Regions from separate parts of the Microlunatus phosphovorus NM-1 genome, predicted to be linked through region 2. Evidence: riboswitches for the same ligand, from Rfam matches in the RefSeq annotation. Region 2 holds a riboswitch; the other holds the start of a gene.
What was found. A riboswitch is a leader RNA that binds a small molecule or an ion and turns the genes downstream of it on or off. The one in region 2 is predicted to bind FMN.

Region 1 (8,528 bases), 2.3 Mb from region 2:
AGCGCGGTCGAGATCAGCGAGCCCACCAGCACCAGCGCGACGGCGATGCTGAACAGGATGACTGTGATCCACGAGCTGGCCGACTGATAGCCACGCTCCACGGTCAACGGCACCGCCACTCGGTCGTTGATCGCGCGCTCAGCGGCTGGACTGATCGGTCCGGCGGGGTCGACGACCTCGAACCGGTACGTGGTCCAGGGCATCGCGAGCTTGTCAGCGCCAGCCGCGCTGATGACTGCCGCGCTCGGGCCAAAACTCCCATTCCTGAAGCTGAGAGCCCGGTATTGCTCAGTGGTGATCAACATCGCGGGCGCCTTGACGGTCCGCAGCAGCATCCCCGACTCCGTCGAGCCTGCCTTGTGGGAGACGTACGCCAGCAGCACGTGACCGTCGCTGATCAGCTCCGGGTCGCTCACCAGCAGGCTCCCCTGGTCGAGTGCAGCGCGCTGCTCGGAGCTCAGCGCGGCAGCGGGATTGATGGTGTTCGCAGCCACGATGCTGACCTGCCAGCCGACCTCGCTGCTGGTGATCTGGCAGTGGTTCGGTTCCTGGCTGTCGTCCAACGGCGCTGCCGCCTGCGCAGGGGTGCAGCCCGCCGGCACCGCACTGACGGCACGCGTAGTTCCGTCTGCCTCGTCGATCCAGCTCCAGCCGGCCGGCTCCGTGATCCAGGTCGGATGTTGAGCCCGGATCTCGCCCAGGGTCGCCTGCACCGCCCCGTCCGAATCCACGATTGCCGCACCCGGCAGCGTGGACGGCAGATAGTCGCGACGCGACTGCTCGTCGTCGCTGAGCGAGCTGATCGAGATCATCGTCAACACGGCCACCACGACGGTGATCGCGGCGACGGCAGGGGTGGTCCGGGATCGGGACCGGCTGGCGTCGCGTACGCCCATCCGGATGGCCACCGGGGTGGCCGAGGACAAGCCACCAAGCCGCTCGATGATCATCGGGATGATGAACAACGCACCGATGATCAGCAGACCGCCACCGGAGCCGATGCCGACCAGGCTGCTGAACGATCCTCCGTAGGCCATCGACAGCACCATCAGCAGCGCGCCCGTGCCCATGATCACGGCTCCGGCGATCGGGAAGCCGCGGCTGGGTCGACCCCGCTCGACCCGACCGGCGAGCGCACCGGCGACATCCAGCCCTGCGATCTTCAGACCGGGGACGAGGGCAGACACCGCGGCCGCGATGAAGGCCACGATCATGATCATCGCGACCGCCCAGCCGTACGTGTCCAGCGGCGGCGTACCGATCGTCGTAGTCCGCGACGGGTCGAAGACAGATCCGATGCCACGCGCGCTTGCCCACCCCGCGATCGTGCCCAGGCCTGCGCCCAGCACCGTCGCGACCGCGCCGAGGAAGACGCCCTGCGCCATCACATAGCGGGCGATCTGATCGTGGTCCGCGCCGTTGCTGGCGACCAGCGCCAACGTACGCCGCCGTCGGGCAGCGCTGACCGCGAAGGCGGGACCAGCGAGCAGCGCGGTCTCCAGCACCAGACCGAACATGAGCACCACGACCAGAGCGATATTGGCGCCCGACCTGGGCACCCCCGTGACGGATGCACCCGCGGGAGGCTTCTCGATCACGGTGGGACTGACCACCGACAGACCGAGCTTGTTCCAGGCGACCACATCGGACCAGGTGACCGGCCGATCGCGGACCAGCAGATAGGAGGCGTCCTTCGCGGGGTCCCGCCACTCCTCGCCCACTACCAGGGCAATCGACTCGAAGGCCGGCCCGGTGGCCTGGACGACCCCCACGATCTCCGCGGCGGTGTCGCGCTGTCCGGTGTTGATCTCGATGCGACCCGATCTCGGCATCCCGGCCGCGACGCCGTCCTCGGTGACCAGCACTTGTCCGGGCTGATCGGGCAGCCGACCCTCGACCAGCCTCACCAGACCCGACCCGGACAGCACCTCACGACCGATGATCCGCACCGCTGCGCGTTCCGAGCCGGTCGACCAGCGAGCGAGCGCCTCCGCACTCGCCGAGACACCGACCTGGCCCCCGGTCACCTGTGCAAGCTGATCGGCGGTCCATGGCTCTCCCGGCGGCCGGCCGGCCACCAGCGGCGCGGGTTCCTCGGACTCGGTGATCGGATAGCCGTCAACACCTTGTTCGATCACCCCGTACCCCGTCTTGATCAGGGCCTGAGCGTTGCCCACCGTGGCAGGCAGGGCCTCACGAACAGTCACATCCACGGTGGCCAGCACGGCGGCACCCGCACAGATGATCATCACCGGCAGCCCGATCATGGCCATGATCAGCAGACTGCCGGCCTTGTGCTTGCGGGCATCTTGCCAGGCCAACCGGATCGCCGAGCGCCAGGAGGTGAACCACGGCCGACGCCCTGGGGACCTCTGCTCGGCTTCCACGGCGTTCATGGGGTCACCTGGAACAGCGGCAGGTCGCTGTCGCTGGCGACCGCGGTGTCGACCACCCGACCGTCGCGCAGGAACACCACCCGGTCGGCCCATGCGGCCAGCCGCGCATCATGAGTGACCAGCAGTCCCGCCGCACCTGTGTCGCAGCGATCGCGCAACAGCCGCAGCACCAAGTCGCCGGTATGCGTGTCGAGCGCTCCGGTCGGCTCGTCGGCCAGCACCAGCGATCTCTCTCCGATCAGCGCCCGGGCGATCGCGACCCGCTGCCGCTCACCGCCGGACAGCTCATCGGGGAAGCGATCCCCCACGCCGTCGAGATCCACCTCGGCCAGCGCCTGGTCCGCCTGCAGCCGGCAGTCGCTGAGCGGGAGCCCGTCCAGTTCCAGCGGCAGGAACACGTTCTCTGCCGCGGTCAGCGACGGGACGAGGTTGAAGTCCTGGAAGACGAAGCCGACCTTCCTCCGCCGGATGCCCGCCAGCTGTCTGGCCGACAGCGCGCTCAGGTCGACGGCATCGATCAGCACCCGACCGCTGCTGGGTCGATCGAGGGCACCAGCCAGGTTGAGCAGCGTGGACTTGCCGGACCCGGAGGGACCCATCACCGCGACCAGCTCACCACGCTGCACGGTCAGGTTCGCGCCGATCAGTGCGGGTACGGCCAGGTCGCCCGATCCGTGGATCCGGCTGACATCGTCGAGGACGAGATAGGGCTGGCTCATCGCTGCTCCTGCAAGGACTGGTCGCTGTGCTTCACGGTGGGTTGGTCGGCCGATTCGCGGATGCTGGCCCTCGTCCGAGCCAAGGTCGACTCGACGTGATCGAGCCAGCGCACCTCGCTCTCGGTGGCGAAGATCAGGTGCTCCAGGACGAGATACCAGGCGAGGTCGTTGTCGTCGCGGGCCGGTGCCCGTTTCAGGCGGGTCAGATCCTGCAGGTGGGTCAGCGCCGAGCGGCGCTGCACCTGGACGACCGAGGTCACATCCACACCGGGGCTGGTGACCGCGAGGGCGAGTTTGATCGCCAGCTCCGAGCGGGGGGCGGGCTCGCGCATCACGGGGGTCGCCCACCAAGCCGTGGCCGCCTCGACACCACGGTCGGTCAGCCGATAGCGGATCTTCCCCTCGTCATCGGGCGGACCGTCGGCCGTGACCAGACCGTCCCGCTCCAACCGACTGAGAGTGGTGTAGACCTGACCGACATTCAGCGGCCAGGTCCCGCCGGTACGCGTCTCGAAGTCGCTCTTGAGCTGCGCGCCGTACCGCGGACCCTCGGCCAGCAACGCCAGCAAACTGTTCGGAATGGACACGACACCTCCTTACATACTGAGTATGCAGGAGACTATATACTGAGTATCAACATCGATCAACAAGACGGAGGACCTCCCTGGTCGACTTCGAGTGCGCTCGAAGGATGACACTGGTGGGGTGACTGCCGTCGAGCACGATGAGGAAGTCTTGACTTCGAGCGCACTCGAAGGAGAAGGCTGATGGGCATGACCACATCAAACGACACGACCACTCCCCCGCACCGGACTCTCGGCGTCGGCAACACCGCCCTCGAAGTGTCGGCCCTGGGCCTCGGCTGCATGGGGATGTCGGAGTTCTACGGCACCAGTGACGAAAGCGAGGCCATCGCCACGATCCATCGCGCCCTCGACCTCGGCGTCACTCTGCTGGACACCGCCGACATGTACGGACCGTTCACCAACGAGAAGCTCGTTGGGCGTGCGATTGCCGGTCGTCGCGACGGCGTGGTGCTTGCCACGAAGTTCGGCAATGTGCGCGACCCGGACAACCCGATGTTGCGCCGGATCGACGGTTCACCTGACTACGTACGCCAGGCGTGCGACGCCAGCCTGCAGCGCCTCGGCGTCGACCACATCGACCTCTATTACCAACACCGAGTGGATTCCACGGTGCCGATCGAAGACACCGTCGGAGCCATGGCCGGACTCGTCGAAGCCGGCAAGGTCCGCTTCCTCGGTCTGAGTGAGGCGTCGTCCGCCACGATCCGCCGAGCCCAGGCGGTGCACCCGATCACGGCGCTGCAGACCGAGTACTCACTGTGGACCAGACACATCGAGAGCGAGATTCTGCCCACGCTGCGTGAGCTGGGCATCGGTCTGGTGCCGTACTCGCCGCTTGGCCGCGGCTTCCTGACCGGCACCATCACCTCGCCGGACGACCTGGAGGCCGGCGACTTCCGCCGCTTCAACCCGCGGTTCACCGGTGATGCCCTCGCCGTTAACCTCGCGCTGGTCGATGCCGTACGTCAGCTTGCGACGGCGAAGGGGGTGACCGCCGGCCAGTTGGCTCTGGCCTGGGTGCTGGCACAGGGCGATGACATCGTGCCGATCCCCGGCACCAAGCGGGTGCGCTACCTCGAGGAGAACGCCGCGGCCGCCTCCGTCACGCTGACCGCTGACGATCTCGCCGCACTCGCCGCCGCCGTACCGATCGAAGCTGTGCAGGGCGAGCGATACCCAGACATGTCCTCGATCGACTCCTGAGGCATCCGGCCAGAACCTGACTACCCGCTGTACTCGTTGGTGAAGGCATCGGCTGCGGCAACGGGCTTCTCGATCAGCTTGGACTTCTCCAGGAAGGCGCTCATCGCGTCCCACTGGGCCGGGTCCAGCGCGGGCAGGAACTTGCCGTCCTGAAGCGCCATCACGTCCACGGTGGCAGCCAGCACGGCCTCGGCATTGGGCCTGGCGGCCTCTGTCCAGCCGGGGATCTGCTTGGCCGAGATGTCGATCGCGGCCTTCTGGTCGGCGGCGGTCGCCTCGATCGCCTTGGTCACTGCTGCGATCACCTGACGGACCACCTCGGGATGCGCCTTGGCGTACGCGGCTGTCGTCAGCAGACTGGTGCTGACCAGCGGTACCGTGCCCGGAGCCACCGGGAGTGACCGAGGCTCGGCCCCGGCGGCCTGCAGCTGGACCAGCTCGTTGGTCCGGAATCCGGTGACGGCGTCCACCTTCTTGCCACTGAGTGCCGCTACCTGGGTGTAGCCGACCTCGACGATCTTGACGTCGTCCTCACTCAACCCGGCGGTGGCCAACGCCACCTGGACGGCCAGCCACGACTCTCCGTACCGCCCTGGCACGCCGAGCTTGCGGCCCTTGAGATCGCTCAACTGCTGGATCGGCGAGGAGCCCAGGACGATCACCTCGACCGGGAAGGTCTTGTAGTAGGAGCCCACCGCGATCACATCGACGCCCTGAGCGCGGGCCTGCATCGCCTCGCTGCCCGCCGCCACCAGGAAGTCCTCGGAGCCGGCGGTGAGCGCGTTGAACAGACCCTCGTTGGAGCCGTGGTGGCGCACGCTGACTGCCGCGTCGACGCCGTCGAACAGCGACTGGGACTGGCCGACATAGAAGGGTGCGAACTGGACATTCGGGATGTAGCTCAGCCCGATGGTCGCTCGCGCATTCGACGCCGATGGCGCCGGGCCGGAGGCCGACGGCGATGGGCTGCCACCGGTCGCCGCGGGGGCACAGCCGGCGACGCCGAGGGCGAGTGCGGCGGTCAGGAACGTACGTCTCTTCATGGCTGACTTCCTCAATTCGGTAGGGCTCATCTCAGGGGTTCATCTCAGATCTCAAGGGGCTATCTCAGGGACTCGATGATGGCGGAGCGGCGCTCCCACCAACTGATCAACAGATAGGCACCGGCAGCGAGCAGGCACAGCCAGCCGATGCTGGCGAACATGCCGGTGGTGTCCACCGCATCGCGCTGCACGGTGAGCACGGTGCCGAGGCCGCTGCCGCCCATCACCATCTCGCCGACCACGGCTCCGGTGACGCTGAGCGCGAAACCGTTCTTGAGGCCGCCCAGCAGTGAAGGCAGGGCCAGCGGCATCTCCACGTGCCGCAGCAACTCGAGACTGCCGGCACCGTCCAGCCGAGCCGCGTCCACCACCTCCTGGTCGACCATCCGCAGTCCCACCACGGCCGAGACCAGGATCGGGAAGAAGACGATCAGCGCGCACAGCAGCACGATCGGCAACAGCCCATAGCCGACCCACAACACCAGCAAGGGGGCCAGGGCGATCGCCGGGATCGCCTGTGTGGCACCGAGGAACGGCTGCACGGCATCGGCGAACCAGGTGAGGCGATGGATCGCTATCGAGAGCGGGATGGCTACCGTCGCGCCCAACAGACAGCCGCCCAACGCTTCGACGAACGTGACCGCCAGATAGGGCCAGAGCACGCCATCGACCGCGTCCTGCCAGGCTCGGTCGATCACGGCCAGCGGCTTCGGCAACAGCACCGGCGACATGGTCGAGGCTGCCAGCGACCAGAGCCCGAGCAGGATCAGACCGAGCAGCGCGGGCGCGAGCACGCGCCGCCGCTGAGGGCTCAGCCTGGTCATGGTCTCCTCCCGTCCCCCGCTGTCGTATGGCACTGCCGTACGTCCGGGGGATGGCGCGGGAGAACGCGCCAACGACGGCGGGCGCCATAGGCGTCCACCGTCCGTGCTGCCTCCCATCCGGACTTTCACCGTCGGTTCTGGAGTTTCACCAGATCAACCGCTGCAACTGCAGCGGGTCGCGGACTGTCACCGCCGGCTCGGACTTGCACCGACCCCGGAGCACGATTCGGCGGTCAGTATACGCACCCGACGAGACCGAAATCGCTTTGTGTCAGGGCACCTACCCTTGCTGCATGCCCGCCGTACGCACCGCCTCGCGCCACCGAACCCGTCACCGTCTCGGACTGCTGCTCGCCGCTGGCCTTGCCGCCACTTCGCTAGCCGCCTGCTCGACCGAGAACCAGTCCGCCGATGACGCGTACAAGATCGGTTGCCCGGCGTTGGATGCGGCTGCCGCAGGTGGGTCGACGCTCAACCAGGCAGCAGTGAAGGCGCTGGAGGCCGCCCGCGACTCGGGCCAGCTCGACCCGGAGCCGACGAAGTGGGTCGACGCGGCGATCAACGTCCTCAATTCACCCGATTCGGGCAACATCTCCGCCGAGGCCAAGAAGCTGCTCATCGACGGCTGCGCCGAGCACGGATATACCCTGCAGAACCTCAAGTGAGCCGTGTTGCACAGACCCTTCCGCTCTGCATGAATATTCGACATATGGCATGAATATGCTCTAGGCTCGGATCTCGTGTCCAAGGTCTTGAACTCTCTCCCGGTCGGCGAGCGCGTCGGCATCGCCTTCTCCGGAGGGCTCGACACCTCCGTCGCCGTTGCCTGGATGCGCGAGAAGGGCGCGGTCCCCTGCACGTACGCGGCCGACCTCGGCCAGTACGACGAGGATGACATCGCCTCGATCCCCGAACGAGCTCTGCAGTACGGGGCTGAGATCTCGCGCTTGGTCGACTGCAAGGAGGCCCTGGTCGAGGAGGGGCTGATCGCGCTGCAGTGCGGCGCGTTCCACATCCGTACCGCCGGGCGGACCTACTTCAACACCACGCCGCTGGGTCGAGCCGTCACCGGCACCCTGCTGGTGCGGGCGATGAAGTCGGACGGCGTCGGTATCTGGGGGGATGGGTCGACCTATAAGGGCAACGACATCGAGCGCTTCTACCGGTACGGTCTGCTGGCCAACCCCCAACTGCGGATCTACAAGCCGTGGCTGGATGCGGCCTTCGTCAACGAACTCGGTGGCCGGGCAGAGATGTCGGCCTGGCTGACCGAACGCGACCTGCCGTACCGGGCGTCGAAGGAGAAGGCGTACAGCACCGACGCCAACATCTGGGGTGCCACCCACGAGGCCAAGCGGCTGGAGCACCTGGACACCGGGATGGAGATCGTCGAGCCGATCATGGGCGTCGCCTACTGGCGCGACGACATCGAGATCGCGCCGGAGATCGTCACGCTGAGCTTCGAGCAGGGCCGGCCGGTGGCCATCAACGGGCGTACCTTCGACAGCGCGGTGGACCTGGTGCTGGAGGCCAACGCGATCGGTGGCCGGCACGGACTGGGCATGAGCGACCAGATCGAGAACCGGATCATCGAGGCCAAGTCACGCGGCATCTACGAGGCGCCGGGCATGGCGCTGTTGCACATCGGCTACGAGCGGCTGCTGAACGGCATCCACAACGAGGACACCCTCGCCAACTACCACGCCGAGGGACGGCGGCTGGGCCGGTTGATGTACGAGGGCCGCTGGTTGGATCC
Region 2 (8,528 bases):
TTCACCGCCACCCACGGCCATGAGATCGACTTCGTGTGCTGGCTGCAGTGGGTGATGGACGAGCAGCTGGCCAGTGCGCAGAGCGCCAGTGAGCAGGCCGGCATGGCACTCGGCATCATGCATGACCTGGCGGTGGGTGTGCATCCGCACGGCGCCGATGCCTGGGCGCTCAAGGACACCTACGCGCAAGGGATCTCGGTCGGTGCACCGCCGGATCCGTACAACCAGAACGGGCAGAACTGGAGCCAGCCGCCCTGGCGTCCCGACCGGTTGGCCGAGCAGGCGTACGCGCCGTACCGGGAGATGGTGCGCACCATCCTCCGCCACGCCGGAGGGATCCGGGTCGACCATGTGATCGGCCTGTTCCGGTTGTGGTGGATCCCCGAGGGCGCGGGGCCGACCAAGGGCACCTATGTGCGCAACGACCATGAGGCGATGGTCGGCATCCTGGCGCTGGAGGCGCATCGCGCGGGCGCGGTGGTGGTCGGCGAGGACCTTGGCACGGTGGAGCCGTGGGTGCGGGACTATCTCCGAGAGCGCGGCATTCTCGGCACCTCGATCCTGTGGTTCGAGTTCGACTTCCATGGTGACGGATCACCGCTGGCGCCGGAGAAATGGCGGGAATACTGCCTCGCCTCGGTGACCACCCACGACCTGCCGCCGACCGCCGGCTATCTGGCCGGCGACCACGTACGACTGCGTGACCAGCTGGGAGTGCTGACCCGGCCGCTGGCCGAGGAGCTCGCGGTCGACGAGGCCGAGCGGAAGGCCTGGTTGGACAACCTGCGGGCCCGCCGTGGGCTGGCCGACGACGCGGACGAGGAGGCGACGGTCGCTGCGCTCTATCGCTATCTGACCTGGACCCGCTCGCGGCTGCTCAACGTGGCCCTCGGCGACGCGATCGGGGACCACCGGGTGCAGAACCAGCCGGGCACGGTGAACGAGTACCCGAACTGGCGGGTGCCGTTGAGCGGACCGGACGGCCAGCCGGTCTGGCTGGAGGACGTGCTGACCGACCGGTGAGCCCGCGACCTGATGAAGGTCGTCAGCGGCCGCTGATCACGCCCTTCTCGACGGCCTTGGTGACCGCGTCGGCTTCCGCCTGGGTGAGCGTCCCAGCCTTGACGGCGGCATCCAACCGGCTCTTCAGTACTGCGGCACGGTCGGCCTGGCGCTCGGCCCGGATCTCCTCGAACGCCTTGGTGACCTTGGCCTCGTCGAGGCCGAGCTTCTCAGCGAGCTGCTTGGCCAGCTGCGCGTCGCGCTTCGCCGGGTCGGGACGGCTCGGTCGTGCGGACGGACTGGCGCTCGGATCCGCCGAGGGGCGTGCGGTTGGCCGGTTGGCCTCCCGGATGGCCTTCAGCGCGTCGGTGACCTTGGCCTGGTCGACGCCGAGCTTCTCGGCGAGCTGCTTGGCGAGGTCTCCGTCGAAGGCGCCGCGGCCCGGTCCGCCGCGGTGTCCGTGGCCAGGACCACCGCGGCCCGGGCCGGTCGTGGATGAGGCTGACGGCTTCGATGATGGCGAGCTGGTCGGATCGGCCGATGCCAGCCCGGCGATGCCGACACCAACGCCGAGCGCGAGGACACCGGCGGCAGTCGAGGCGACGACGACCTTGGTGGTTCGGGACACAGGAAGACTCCTTTTGGGATGAGATCGAGAACGACACTCCGCGGCCGCGCTGGGGCCGGACTGGCAACCGTCTGTCAAGAGACTGTCACTGGCTGTGAGTCGGTGGCAGGATCGCTCCCGAGGAGGTACGCGTGAACGACTCGAGTCCGAGCGACAGTGATGCCACGGATGGACACGGCGGCGAGAGCCTGCTCACGGTGATCATCGCGTTCGCCGCGAATCTGGTGATCGCCATCGCCAAGTCCGTCGCTGCGACGATCACCGGGTCGGCGTCGATGCTGGCCGAGGCAGCGCACTCCTGGGCCGACACCGGCAACGAGGTCTTCCTGCTGATCGCCGAGCGGCGTTCAGACCGCGCTCGGGACTCGCGTCACCCGATGGGATACGGCAAGGAGGCGTACGTCTGGTCGATGTTCGCCGCCTTCGGTCTGTTCACCGCCGGTGCGGTGGTCTCGATCAGCCACGGCATCAACGAACTCCGCAACCCCGAGCCGGCGACCGACTACGCGATCGCGTACATCGTATTGGCCATCTCGTTCGTCCTGGAGGGGATCTCGTTCAGCCAGGCGTTCCGGCAGACCCGCCGGAAGGCTGGCTGGCTGCGACGCGGTCACCTGTCCTACGTGCTGAACACCTCCAACCCGACGCTGCGGGCGGTGTTCTTCGAGGATGCCGCCGCGCTGGTCGGGTTGCTGATCGCGTTCGCCGGCATCGCCTTGCACCAGTACACGGGGTCACCGATCCCGGATGCGATCGGGTCGATCCTGGTCGGGCTGCTGCTGGGCGTGCTCGCCGTGGTGCTGATCAACCGCAACCGACGGTTTCTGGTCGGTCAGCAGGTGCAGCCCGACATCCGCAACACCGCGTTGGTGGCGCTGCTCGCCGTCCCCGACATCGAGCGGGTCACCTACCTGCACCTGGAGTTCGTCGGACCGGAGCGGCTCTATCTGGTCGCTGCGGTCGATTTGATCGGGGATCTGCGCGAGCACGACGTGGCGACCAGGCTGCGGCGGATCGAGCGCGAACTGGAGGCCCGGCCGTCGATCGTGGAGGCCGTGCTGACGCTGGCCACCCGCGACGAGCCGAGTCTGCAGCCCGATCCGGCCTCTCCACCGAGCCGGTTGCTCTGAGCCTTCGAGTTCGGCATGTGGCCCCGGGTATGCAGCACTCGAGGGTCGATGGCAGAATCCTTCGGCAAGAGAACTCTGCGTGCTCTGGGGTCGGTGCAATTCCGAACCGGCGGTGACAGTCCGCGACCCGATGGCAGCCAGCTATCGGTTGACCAGGTGAAACTCCTGGACCGACGGTGAAAGTCCGGATGGGAAGCGCACGCTGGCGGTTCGACCTGTCGCGGTCAGCAGACCCGTGCGGGTGCGGTCCTCGACCTGCCCGTCGTCTGAGCCGACGCAGTCGTTCACCAGCCCTTCCTATCGCCATCCTCCGGGCTCGCGGCCCGAGAGGAAGGGATGGATGGTGTCGGAAACCGCCGCCATGCGCCGTGCGCTACGGCTCGCCGCCAGCCCCGGCTTCGTCAAAGGACCCAACCCACGGGTCGGCTGCGTGCTCATCGACAACACTGGAGCCCCCGTCGGCGAAGGCTGGCACGCAGGCGCGGGCCATCCCCACGCCGAGGTCGCCGCGATCGCCGACGCCGGCGCGCGAGCCCGTGGCTCGACCGCGGTGGTCACCCTGGAGCCCTGCAGCCACACCGGTCGGACGGGCCCGTGCGTCGATGCCCTGATCGCTGCCGGGGTTCGGCGGGTCGTCTGGGCCTCAACCGACCCCAACCCGATCGCCGCAGGTGGCGGCGAGCGTCTGCGCCTGGCCGGTATCGACACGGCGGCCGGGCTGCTGGCCGCGGATGCCGATCAGCTCAACCGCAGCTGGATCTTCGCGCATCGATCTGGTCGGCCGTACGTCACCTGGAAGTTCGCCGGCAGTCTCGACGGTCGCAGTGCCGCCGCTGACGGCAGCAGCCGGTGGATCAGTTCGGCCGCCGCTCGGGCTGACGCACATCGGCTTCGTGCCCGTGCCGGCGCGGTGCTCGCCGGTATCGGCAGTGTGCTGGTCGACAACGCGCAGCTGGCCGCCCGCGGTGACGCGGGCGAGCCGATCAGATATGCCGACCAGCCTCTCCGCGTGGTGATCGGCCACCGCCAACCCCCGGTCGGGGCGCGGATCCGCGATGACGCCGCCCCGACGTTGCGGATCCCGACCCACGATCCCGCCGAAGTGCTGGCGGCCTTGTCCGCGCGTGGCGTCCACGACGTGCTGCTGGAGGGTGGCCCGACCGTCGCCGCCGCCTTCTGGCGGGCGGGTCTGGTCGATGAGGTGGTCGCCTATCTGGCACCCGTGCTGCTCGGCTCCGGACCGTCGTCCGTCGCTGATCTCGGCGTCGCGACGATGGCCGGCGCCCAGCGACTCGACGTCGTCGCCATCGACGTGATCGGCCAGGATGTCGACGCCAACGTACGGATCACCGCCCGCCCAGTCATCTCGCCCGTCCCCAGCAACAACTAGGAGTTTGATCATGTTCACCGGAATCGTGGAGGACCTCGGCACCGTGCTCGAGCTTGCCCCGAGCGACGATGCCGCCCGCCTGATCGTGCAGACGGGCATCGGGGTCGACGGCGTACCTATCGGCGGGTCGATCGCCGTGAACGGCTGCTGCCTCACCGTGGTCGAGCGGGGCACCGACTGGTTCGTCGCCGACGTGATGGCCGAGACCTTGGCAAAGACCTCCCTCGGTGACGCCGAGGCCGGCACCCGGGTCAATATCGAGCGTGCTGTCCGCGCCGGCGACCGACTTGACGGACACATCGTGCAGGGGCACGTCGACGGCACCGGACGACTGGTTGGCCGGCAGCCCTCGACCCATTGGGAGGTGATCACGATCGAGGTGCCCAGGCCGTTGTTGCGCTACCTGGCGCCCAAGGGCTCTGTGGCCGTCGACGGGGTGTCGCTGACCGTGGTCGAGGTCGATGATCAGGAGGCGACACTGACGATCTCGCTCATCCCGGAGACGCTGGGCCGGACCACGCTCGGGATCCGGGCGCCGGGGGAGCGAGTCAACCTCGAGGTCGACGTGATCGCCAAGTACGTCGAGCGGATGCTGGTGATCGATCGTGGCTGAGCACACGCCGGCCGACGGACCCGCCGTCCGACTGGACAGCATCGATGACGCTCTCACCGCGCTCAAAGCGGGCCAGGTCGTCATCGTGGTCGACGACGAGGATCGCGAGAACGAGGGCGATTTCATCCTGGCTGCCGAGCTCGCGACGCCGGACCTCCTCGGCTTTGTCATCCGGCACAGCTCGGGCATGGTCTGCGTGCCGATGGAAGCCGCTGACCTCGACCGGCTGAGGATCCCGATGATGACGACGCGGAACACCGATCCGCTGCGCACCGCCTACACGGTCACCGTCGATGCGGCGATCGGTGTCAGCACCGGGATCTCGGCGGCGGATCGGGCACGCACGGCTCGGGTGCTGGCCGATCCGGCAGCCGTTCCCGGTGACTTCACCCTGCCCGGGCACGTCTTTCCGCTGCGCGCCCGCAGGGGAGGGGTGCTGGCGAGGCCGGGCCACACCGAGGCAGCCGTGGACCTGGCTCGGGCCGCCGGGCTGCGACCGGTCGGGGTCATCGCCGAGGTGGTCAACGACGACGGGTCGATGATGCGGGCGCCTGGGCTGCGGCAGCTCGCCGACGATCACGATCTGCCGCTGATCTCGATCGGTCAGCTGGTGGAGCACCGGATCAAGACCGAGCTGGCCATGGGGCTGGTGGGCTGATGGCCGGTCATGGTGCGCCGACGCTCGAGCCAACGCCAGCGGGCGAGGTGCGGGTGGCGGTGATTGCTGCCAGCTGGCACCAGCAGGTGATGACCGGGCTGTTGGACGGAGCCGTACGCGGCTGTCAGTCCTTCGGTGTGGAGCCGGTCGTGGTGCGAGTGCCAGGCTCGTTCGAGCTGCCGGTGGCCGCTGCGCGGTTGGCCCGATCGGGCGGATTCGACGCGTTGGTCGCCCTCGGCGTGGTGATCCGGGGTGGGACACCGCACTTCGACTATGTCTGCCAGGCGGCCACCGAGGGCCTGACCCGGGTGAGCGTCGACCATGCGGTCCCGGTCGGGTTCGGTGTGCTGACCTGCGACACCGAGCAACAGGCACTCGACCGGGCCGGACTGCCCGACTCGACGGAGGACAAGGGCTACGAGGCCGCGACCGCGGCGATCGCCACCGCTGTCGAATTGGCCCGTGCCTTGGTCCGCGACTGAGGTCAGCCGGGCATCCGTAGGTCGTGCAACCTGCCTGTACGGAGCGGGACTGTGCCCCAGTTCGCCTCGAAAGCACCGTCGGCCAGTGAGCAGGTGACGGTCAGCCGGTGCGGGGTCTCCAAGAACACCACGTCGACCGCAAGCTGGTCGCCGTCCTGCCAGCCGCCGGAGAGAGCGATCGGCGCACTGTCACCCTCGTTGCCGGGTTCGTCGCCGACGCTCCAGCCGGCCTCGGACAGCGTCCCGGTCACCGGGCCGGCGTCCTCGACCAGCGTGATCCGCCACCCGCCATCCGTTCGGTCCAACTCGACTTCGACCAGGGTCGGCTGCTGCTCGCAGCGACCGTCCCGCGGGGTGAACCGGGCGCCGTCCCAACGATCTGCGTCCTGACCGGGATCTGGCTTACCGGTGGCAGGAGCCAGCGCGAGCTGGCGCATCCGACGGGCCAGGTGCAGGTCGGCGGCGGTCCGATCCGGGCTGGCGCGATGATCATCGCTGAGTGCCGGCAACAGATGGGTCCACAGGCCGTCCAGGACGACCTGCATGTCGAGCGTGGCGCTGGTGATCGCCACCACGACATGCTGCTCGGGCAATACGACGCAGTACTGGCCGTACGCGCCGTCGCCGCGATAGCCATGTCGAGCCAGCCAGAACTGGAAGCCGTATCCCTGTTGCCAGTCCGGGTTCTCCTTCAGCGGCGTGTCGATCTGGATGCTCGTGGCCTGCGCGACCCATTCGGCGGGCAGCAGTTGGCGGTCACCCCACCAGCCACGCTGCAAGTAGAGCTGGCCGAGCTTGGCGATCGCGTCGGTCGTGGCGTGCAGTCCGGTGAAGCCCAACGCCTGACCTGGTGGGTGCTGCTGCCAGCCCACCGGGCCGATGCCCAATGGATCGAAAAGCCGCGGCCGCAGGTAGTCGACCAGGCTCTGTCCGGACTCGCGTTGCACGATCGCGGCCAGTGTGTACGTGCACGGCTGGTTGTAGGCGAACCACGTACCGGGTTCCTCGTCAGGTGGGATGCGCAGGAAGCCGCGGATCAGATCGCCCGGATCGCTGTCCCAGACCCTTTCGATGCACTCGTCGTGGTGGCCGCTGGCCATCGCGGCGATATGCCGGACCAGCATCGAGCGGCTGCGCGGATCGGTGATGTCGGCGTCGAGTTCGGGGAAGTAGGACAGCACCGTACGGTCCAGATCGAGCAGTCCCTCCGCCACCGCGAAGCCGGCGGCCGTCGAGGTGTAGCTCTTGCTCAGCGAATAGAGCAGGTGCACCCGATCAGGCGCGTACGGCGCCCACCAGCCCTCGGTCACCACATGGCCGTTGCGCAGCAGCATCAGCGAGTGCAGTTCCACCTCGGGGTGGGTCTCCATGGCGTCGAGGAAGGACTCGACTCCGGCGGCGTCGACCCCTTGCGAGGACGGGGTGCTGCGCGGGAACACGGTGTAGGCCATGACGTCGAGCCTATGCAGACCGAAGTGGGTGCGACCATATTCGATGGCCTGCAAGACTGTCGCGGTGCGCGACGTGGTGATTCTGGGCAGCACCGGCTCCATCGGTACGCAGGCGCTGGAGGTGATTGCCGCCGCTCCGGACCGGTTCCAGGTGGTCGGCCTGGGCGCCGGCGGAGGACAGGTCGAACTGCTGGCGCGGCAGGCCCTCGACTTCGGCGTGGACACGGTCGCGGTCACCAGGGCCACCGTCGTCCAGGATCTCCAGCTGGCGTTCTATGCCGAGGCGTCGCGACGCGGCTGGTCCAGCGGCAAGGCGAAGCTGCCGCGGATCCTGGCCGGCCCGGATGCCGCCACCGAGCTCGCGGCGGCGCCCTGCGACGTGGTGCTGAACGGGATCACCGGCTCGGCCGGTCTGCGTCCGACCTTGGCCGCTCTGCAGACCGGACGCATCCTCGCCCTGGCCAACAAGGAGTCGTTGGTGGTCGGCGGGCGGCTGGTCACTTCCGCGGCGAGACCGGATCAGATCGTCGCCGTCGACTCCGAACACTCGGCCCTGGCGCAGGCGCTGTGCGGCGGCACCGCCGCCGAGGTCGACCGGCTGATCCTGACCGCCAGCGGTGGGCCGTTCCGCGGCCGGAGTCGCGAGCAGATGCGCGACGTGACCCCCGAGCAGGCACTTGCGCACCCCACCTGGGCGATGGGCCGGGTGATCACCACCAACAGCGCCACCCTGGTGAACAAGGGCCTGGAGCTGTTGGAGGCGCACCTGCTCTATGGCGTGGACCTTGACCGGATCGACGTCGTCGTCCATCCCCAGTCGGTGGTGCACTCGATGGTCCAGTTCGTCGACGGATCCACCTTGGCCCAGTGCTCGCCGCCGGACATGAAGCTGCCGATCGCGCTCGGTCTGGGCTGGCCGGAGCGGGTCCCCGGTGCCGCGCGGCCGTGCGACTGGTCGACCGCGACCGCCTGGACCTTCGAGCCGCTGGACGACGAGGCGTTCCCCGCGGTCGAGCTGGCCCGCCGAGCAGGACGCGTGGCGGGCACCGCCCCTGCCGTCTACAACGCTGCCAACGAGGAGGCGGTCGAGGCATTCCACGCCGGGACACTGCCCTTCCTCGGCATCGTCGACGTGGTGGCCGCGGTGCTCGCCGAGCATGTCGGCGAGTCGGTG

Region 1: it holds a riboswitch for FMN, as region 2 does, so the genes downstream of both, MLP_RS22835 (ABC transporter permease) here and ribD (bifunctional diaminohydroxyphosphoribosylaminopyrimidine deaminase/5-amino-6-(5-phosphoribosylamino)uracil reductase RibD) in region 2, are expected to answer to the same signal.

Annotation. Positions count from the first base shown of each region.
Region 1 covers NC_015635.1:5,024,680-5,033,207, forward strand. The annotation lists gene MLP_RS22810 (FtsX-like permease family protein) at 1-2,396, opposite strand, end outside; gene MLP_RS22815 (ABC transporter ATP-binding protein) at 2,393-3,115, opposite strand; gene MLP_RS22820 (PadR family transcriptional regulator) at 3,112-3,702, opposite strand; gene MLP_RS22825 (aldo/keto reductase) at 3,883-4,905, shown strand; gene MLP_RS22830 (ABC transporter substrate-binding protein) at 4,926-5,948, opposite strand; gene MLP_RS22835 (ABC transporter permease) at 6,008-6,772, opposite strand; FMN riboswitch at 6,872-6,999, opposite strand; gene MLP_RS22840 (hypothetical protein) at 7,066-7,437, shown strand; gene argG (argininosuccinate synthase) at 7,513-8,528, shown strand, end outside.
Region 2 covers NC_015635.1:1,651,330-1,659,857, forward strand. The annotation lists gene malQ (4-alpha-glucanotransferase) at 1-1,023, shown strand, start outside; gene MLP_RS07415 (hypothetical protein) at 1,046-1,630, opposite strand; gene MLP_RS07420 (cation diffusion facilitator family transporter) at 1,762-2,760, shown strand; FMN riboswitch at 2,836-2,965, shown strand; gene ribD (bifunctional diaminohydroxyphosphoribosylaminopyrimidine deaminase/5-amino-6-(5-phosphoribosylamino)uracil reductase RibD) at 3,101-4,150, shown strand; gene MLP_RS07430 (riboflavin synthase) at 4,161-4,763, shown strand; gene ribB (3,4-dihydroxy-2-butanone-4-phosphate synthase) at 4,756-5,421, shown strand; gene ribH (6,7-dimethyl-8-ribityllumazine synthase) at 5,421-5,903, shown strand; gene MLP_RS07445 (serine hydrolase domain-containing protein) at 5,906-7,354, opposite strand; gene dxr (1-deoxy-D-xylulose-5-phosphate reductoisomerase) at 7,419-8,528, shown strand, end outside.